3 regions of the Bacillus sp. T-10(2022) genome follow, and region 1 is predicted to be linked to each of the others. Evidence: riboswitches for the same ligand, from Rfam matches in the RefSeq annotation. Region 1 holds a riboswitch; each other region holds the start of a gene.
The links. A riboswitch is a leader RNA that binds a small molecule or an ion and turns the genes downstream of it on or off. The one in region 1 is predicted to bind preQ1.
Positions count from the first base shown of each region.

Region 2: another riboswitch for preQ1. It lies ahead of OSJ91_RS21040 (VUT family protein); the one in region 1 lies ahead of OSJ91_RS02305 (QueT transporter family protein).
Region 3: another riboswitch for preQ1. It lies ahead of queC (7-cyano-7-deazaguanine synthase QueC); the one in region 1 lies ahead of OSJ91_RS02305 (QueT transporter family protein).

Region 1 covers NZ_CP113518.1:484,378-486,644, reverse strand. The annotation lists gene OSJ91_RS02315 (hypothetical protein) at 1-393, opposite strand, end outside; gene OSJ91_RS02310 (YbaK/EbsC family protein) at 531-1,052, opposite strand; PreQ1 riboswitch class I at 1,223-1,267, shown strand; gene OSJ91_RS02305 (QueT transporter family protein) at 1,274-1,759, shown strand; gene OSJ91_RS02300 (TVP38/TMEM64 family protein) at 1,883-2,267, shown strand, end outside.
Region 2 covers NZ_CP113518.1:4,305,140-4,307,406, reverse strand. The annotation lists gene OSJ91_RS21045 (SRPBCC family protein) at 12-494, opposite strand; PreQ1 riboswitch class I at 745-787, shown strand; gene OSJ91_RS21040 (VUT family protein) at 838-1,380, shown strand; gene OSJ91_RS21035 (hypothetical protein) at 1,402-1,551, shown strand; gene OSJ91_RS21030 (PadR family transcriptional regulator) at 2,060-2,267, opposite strand, start outside.
Region 3 covers NZ_CP113518.1:4,311,204-4,313,470, forward strand. The annotation lists gene queE (7-carboxy-7-deazaguanine synthase QueE) at 1-120, opposite strand, end outside; gene queD (6-carboxytetrahydropterin synthase QueD) at 113-583, opposite strand; gene queC (7-cyano-7-deazaguanine synthase QueC) at 583-1,248, opposite strand; PreQ1 riboswitch class I at 1,304-1,346, opposite strand; partial or broken gene OSJ91_RS21090 (HAMP domain-containing protein) at 1,976-2,267, shown strand, end outside.

The DNA of each region.
Region 1 (2,267 bases):
AGGCTTTTGAAGGTCGGCATGGGTAATCAACATTTTAATTGAATTATTCTCTAATACGAACACCCTTGTTTTATTCTTGAAAATATGGAGAAGCTGGATCAAAGGGGTTGAATCCGAAACCATTTCCCTTGGTGAAAATCTTTTTAAATATTCAGAAATACTTCCTTCACCTAGTTCTTCCCTTTCGATATACCCGATGATTTCCCCTTGATCTTTGACTGCCAATATATCAAAATTCTTTTTTTCCAATGCTTTCTGAATATCCAGAGCCAGATCATTTTTATGGCAAAACTCAAGCTCCTGGGCAATGCTCTTAACCGTTATATTTTCTTCATAAAGAGTTTTAAGACTAAGATAGCTGCTATTGCTTTTTCTTTCGCTTCCATTTAACATCTTTCAACCTCCGCTCAGGAACACTTTCTGCCCGTTTTCCGCTTTAATCATAGAAATGCATGCGGCCCCCACAAATAAAGTCCACTGCAGTGGACTCAATCCCAATCATGTTAATCTAATTTTTTGGCACCCATTGATCAAATGCCATCAACTGCATTGCCTACCGCCGTTTCCTCATTCTCCTTTTCTTCCCAACCCTTACAAACATCCACCCAATCCTTTGCACCTGAATATTCAAACAATTCAGCGAGTGTAAGTTCTATTGCAGAGTTCGCACTGCCGCAAGCCGGGAACAATGACTCGAAGCGCTTCATCGATACATCAAGAAAAACAGCTAAATCGTTTGCCAGACCAAACGGGCAAACGCCTCCGATTGCATGACCGGTCTGTGCAAGGACTTCTTCAGGCGAAAGCATTCGTGCCTTGAAACCGAATGTCTGACGAAATTTCTTATTATCCACTTTGGCGTCCCCTGCGGCAACTACCAAAATTGCGGGTTCACCTTCCCCTTTAAAGGAAAGAGTCTTAGCAATCCGCGCTGGGATAACACCGATGGTTTCCGCTGCCTCAATCACCGTAGCACTCGATGTTTCGAACTCCTTTACGTCGCCTTCCCGATTCCATTGTTTAAAATGGCTTTTGACACTCTCGATCGACATTTTATATTCACTCCTTTGACGTACATATTAAAATAATATCATCCTTCATTGCAATAAATCAAAATCCTATTGTGCTACTTCTCCTGCTTGGAAACTAATAAATTAAAACCATTCTTTACAAATTGACGAAACAAGCTTACATGAGATACTATTAAACATCGGGTAAACGCCTACACGTGGTTCGTAACCATCCCACGATAAAAAACTAGGGAGAGAGTAAAATGAATGTTCGTACACTCGTGATAAACGGGTTATTGGCTGCCTTGTATGTGGCGGTCTCATTGGTGTTTAAACCAATAGCTTTTGAGATGTTCCAATTCCGTGTACCGGAAATGTTGAATCATCTGATTGTATTCAATAAAAAGTATATCTACGGTATCGTTGGCGGAGTCTTCATATCGAATCTGCTCTTTTCACCGATGGTACCATATGATTTGATTTTTGGGGTGGGGCAATCCCTGCTCGCCTTATTGCTTGTCATTTATGTATCTCGTTTCATAAAAGGCATTAAAGGACGGATGATCGCCACGATTATCTTTTTCACGTTCACAATGTTTTTAATTGCAATTGAACTGAACCTTGCCTTTGGCTTGCCATTCTGGCTAAGCTGGATGACTACAGCTGTCGGTGAGTTCGTTGTCCTCCTAATTGGAGCGCCAATCATTTATGGAATGAACAAAAGAATTCAGTTTGAAAAGTGGCTTTAAAAGGAATCTTCGCGCCGTTAAGCCACTATAATGGAAAAGAGCTGTCTGCATGATGCGGCAGCTCTTTTTTTTCACCAATGAACTCGAAAATGATAAACTATTAGTAAGAATGGTGGTGGCCCTTTGAAAAAAGTCCTGACCATAATCGGTCTACTTGTAATTGCAATATTTATATACTCTAATGCAGAGCTGTTCACATTAGTTTGGAAAAGTGACCTAGATTCTGTTATTAGCATATTGAAGGAAAACCTTTTGCTTACATTTATTGTGACATTCGTATTGATGTTTGTACAAAATTCTTTTACAATCATCCCCTTAATTTTGCTCCTGACTATCAATGTCACGATATTCGGATTCATATATGGCTATCTATGGAGTTGGTTTACAAGTGTGGTTGCCTCAGGATTCATTTTTTATGCAGCAAGAAACTGGTTTCAGGAGCTTCTCTTAAAGAAGGTTGGCGAAAAATGGCAAGAAACCGTTGTGGAGCATGGCTTCATGTACGTTT
Region 2 (2,267 bases), 1.8 Mb from region 1:
TCGATTTGTTTTTATTGTATTCCACTATCCCAATCTACTGATATTGGCGGCAGGGTCCTTCCAGTTTCAAGCAAGCTCTTCAGGTTACTCAGAATGGCTGGCCAACCATTATTCAAGCCTTCAAAGGTATTGTCATCATATACGAAATCTGTCTCCAATAGCTCCTCATGCCTAAGCGTTAACTTTAAAGTCGAATCATCCATTTTCTGTAATTCAAAAGTGACCCGTGTAGGCTGCTTGCGAGGTGTTTCGTCTCCTGCCATGTTCCATGTATACGAGAGCAGGTGCAACGGCTCACACTTAAGTACATTCCCATGATCAGTAATCCGCCCATCTTCCAGCATATATTTGACGCTTGAACCTTCTTGCCAGTCAGACTGTACTTGCAATCCAAAGTGGTATTTCTTCGTGACTTCACCACTCGTCAGGGCTTCCCAAAGCTTCTCTGGTGTGGTTGCGATATAAATAGGATAGACAAACGTAGTTTTTTTCATAATTCTTTTTCCTCCTCGCCAAATAAGATATCAAGACCGTAACCTAACTCTATCATTGATTGTCGGCTTTCATATACAGCCGGTCAAGCAGTTTTTTGCGACAGAAATCGGCAAAGTCATTGCATTGAAGAAGATTTGAAGTGCATTGCTAAAACCGGATTCTCCGTGACATAAAAGGGCCGTATGGAAACTTCTTGATTTCCAATCGCTTTCAAGCTACGATGAATAAGGAAAATGATAATCCGCCCGGGCGGAAGAGGTTCTAGCTACCCTCTCAAAAAAACTAAGGAGAACAGGGCTCTTTCTTAGGGTGCTGTTTTTTCTGTATAAGGAGAATTAAGAAATGTTAAGAATTTTATTGTATTTAGTATCCATCATCACGGCGAATGTGGTTACAGCAGCTTTTGAGCCATTACATTTTGGCATGTTCATCATCCCGATGGGAACATTGCTCATCGGGGGAACCTTCATCTTCCGAGATCTGGTCCAGAATAAATTCGGCCGCGCGAAGACCTATATATGCATCGTCACTGCACTTATTTTATCTGCATGTGTATCATTTTTATTAGGAGATACGTTACTGATTGTTTTTGCTTCCGCATTATCCTTCGTGGTCGCAGAAACAGCGGATACGGAAATTTATACCCGTTTAAAGCTCCCGATGAGTTGGAGGGTGTTTTACAGCGGGATCGTTGGAGGATTTTTCGATTCGGTGATATTTGTCGTGATTGGCCTAAGTCCATTGGGTGCCAATATATTGCCATGGGAAGCAGTACCCGCTGCGGTCATCGGCCAAATCATCGTTAAAACTATCATTCAGTCCATTGGTGCCGTATTGTTGGGACGAATCAACGTAGAACTGGAGAAACGTGTAGTCTCCAGTTAAATGCCAGGAGGGATGCACTACATGGATGGAACCAAAAAAGAAGAAGATAAATGCTATTGCCTCGAGGCCTTTCGTGAAAAATATGGGGCGCATGTTCAAGGGGAATGTATGAAGCTCTCCTGCGCCAATTATCGCAAGCATAAAGGAATTGACAAAAAAGGACCAAATTAGGTCCTTTTTTTTGCGTGAACGGAGTAACTCACGAGTAAAACGTGCGGAATTCACGATTAAACGGCACTAAATCATGAGAATAGCGCTAAAGCATGATTAAACAGCGCAAAATCATGAGTGCAGTGCAAATACACGAATAAAGAGCGCAACGCCATGAGTGCAGAACGAATTCACGAGTATATGGCCGAAATTCACGAGTAAAAGTGCAAAACTCACGAGTAAATGGCCGAAACTCACGAGTAAAAGTGCAAAATTCACGAGTAAACAGAGCGAAATCATGAGTGCAGCATGAATTTCACGAATAAAAGTGCAAAATTCACGGTAAATGGCACGAAATCATGAGAATAGCGCGAAATCCTGAGTAAACAGCGAGAATTTCACGAATAAACAGTGCGAAATTATGAGTGCAGGACAAATTCAAGAGTAATTAGCCCAAACTCACGAGTAAAAATCAAAAAAAGCTTCCTGCACCGTTCCATTAATGGGGCTAGGAAGCTTTGTATATTGTTTAAAATTGCTCTGTGCTTTTCCGAACTAATTTTTCGAGGAAGAAAAAGCATTCTCGCTTCCGCTCAAGTTCGGTTTGTCCATTTTCGGTGACATGATAATATTTCCTGCGGCCTGACTCGGACTCTTGCCAATGGCCTTTTATGAATTCTTTTTTTTCTAACCGTTTAAGGGCGGGGTAGAGGGTGCCTTCACTTATTTGATATTTG
Region 3 (2,267 bases), 1.8 Mb from region 1:
ACACCAGGCACACGAATAATCGCAGCCGGCCGTCCGAACGAACATGGTTTTTTGGCCAATGACCATTCCCTCTCCTTGGATGGTCGGCCCGAAGATTTCCATAACAGGGAGTTTACTCACTTTCCATCCACTCCCTTCTGGCTTCGGCATAGCTTGTCGGCGTTTCGTACAGTCGAACAAATTCGACTCTAGCACCCTCATATTCTTTTAATGAAAGGGATTCGGCCATTTTTTCATAAATCCAGACAACCATATTTTCAGCTGTTGTATTCATGAGCGGCAGGGTTTCATTCAAATAACGGTGATCCAGGTGGATTTCAATTTCATTTTTCCATATATCCTTGATGTCCCCAAAATCTATCATCAACCCTCGTGAATCTGTATACCCGCTTAATCCGAAAATGACCTTATACGTGTGGCCATGCAGGTTCTTGCATTTCCCTTCATAATCATGCAGATGGTGTGCCGCATCAAAGGTGAATTCCTTACTCACGAGAACCCTCTTGTTTGTATACTTCAATTGGCTGCGCTGAATATCTTCATCTATTTTTTGGAGTTTATCCACTATCGTAAAACCGTACATCATGAAAGCACCTTCCGTCTGCTTACATAGTCATCCAGTCCTTTTTTCCGCAGATTACATGCCGGACAATCTCCACAGCCGTCGGAGATGATTCCGTTATAGCAAGTCAGGGTCTTTTCGCGGACAAAGTCGAACGCGCCTAGCTGATCCGCTAGCTCCCATGTTTCCTCTTTATTAAGCCACATTAGCGGCGTATCAATCACGAATGACTGGTCCATCGACAAGTTCAAGGTCACATTCAATGATTTAATGAATACATCGCGGCAGTCCGGATATCCGCTGAAATCCGTTTCACAGACACCGGTGACAATATGTTTAGCGCCAATCTGACTCGCCAGCACTCCGGCAAACGAAAGGAACAGCAAATTCCTCCCTGGTACGAACGTCGACGGCAATTCCCCTTCTTCTCCGTCCGTCACCGCAATATCACTTCTCGTCAGCGCATTTGGTGCCAGTTGGTTCAGCAGCGACATGTCAAGGATATGATGGTTCACGCCCAATTCCTTGGCAATGTTTTGAGCACATTCGATTTCCAAGCTATGCCGCTGATTATAATCGAACGTCACCGCTTCCACTTCCTCAAATCTCTCCATCGCCCAGAACAGGCACGTCGTACTGTCCTGACCTCCACTAAACACAACCACTGCCTTTTCTTTCTTCTTCATTTCTATAAAACTCCTTTTTACGGAAAAAAACAGCACCCTAAGAATAGAGCACTGTTTCTCCTTAGTTTTTTTGAGAGGGTAGCTAGAACCTCTTCCGCCTTAACGCGGAATATTATATTTTTCCAAGTCAATAGTAACTTGAAAACGATAAGAAATCAAGATGTTTATATTAAGAGAACATTAGACCTGATGGAAAATTTGGTTAACTTTTCATTGCTTAAATATCCTTTTATTTATCCGATAAAACAGTGTGAATAAAATATCGATAAAGGGGTCCAATAATTTGAAAAGCATTAAAGCAAAGGTATTGGTGGCATTTTCACTCATCATATCTTTATGTGTCATCTTAGGAGCATTCAACATTTATAGCAGCAACAAGTCACTGGTTTATTCCCAGGATATCATCGAAAAGGAACTTCCGCTTCTTATCCAAGACGAAAAGCTCCTATACAATCTAGCACAAAGAACCGCATACGCCCGGGCCTATATTCTTTATGGTGACGAGAGTTATAAAGAAGGGTTCTTACAATATACTGAAGAAAGCCAGGTCATCCAGGAGGAACTCCTAGCCTTAAGCGATTCTGATAAAGCGAAGGAATTGATCGAGAAAAGCGTGGATTGGAGGACGATGATTGTAGATCGGGTATTTACACAATATGAAAAAGGAAATGAAGAACGCGCTAAAGAGATACTCAAAAATGAAGTGGCGCCAATCAGCAATGAAGTAATGGAGGGTTTCAAGCAGCTTGCTTCGGAACGCGAGGAATTGATTGTCGCTTCAGGTGAAACCGTCATCGCCAGCGGGAAATCGGTTAAGACGACAAGTATCTTCATATCCATTGCGGCAGTCCTTATTGGCCTTGTCCTTGCGGTTGTTACAGCCAACCTCATTACCACCCCCCTCCTTAAAATCAGGGATAGGATGAAAATGGTGGCTGCAGGAGAGCTGAATCATGAGCCCCTGGAGCAAAAGTCAAATGATGAAATGGGCGAACTAACGGTATCCGCCAATCAAATGC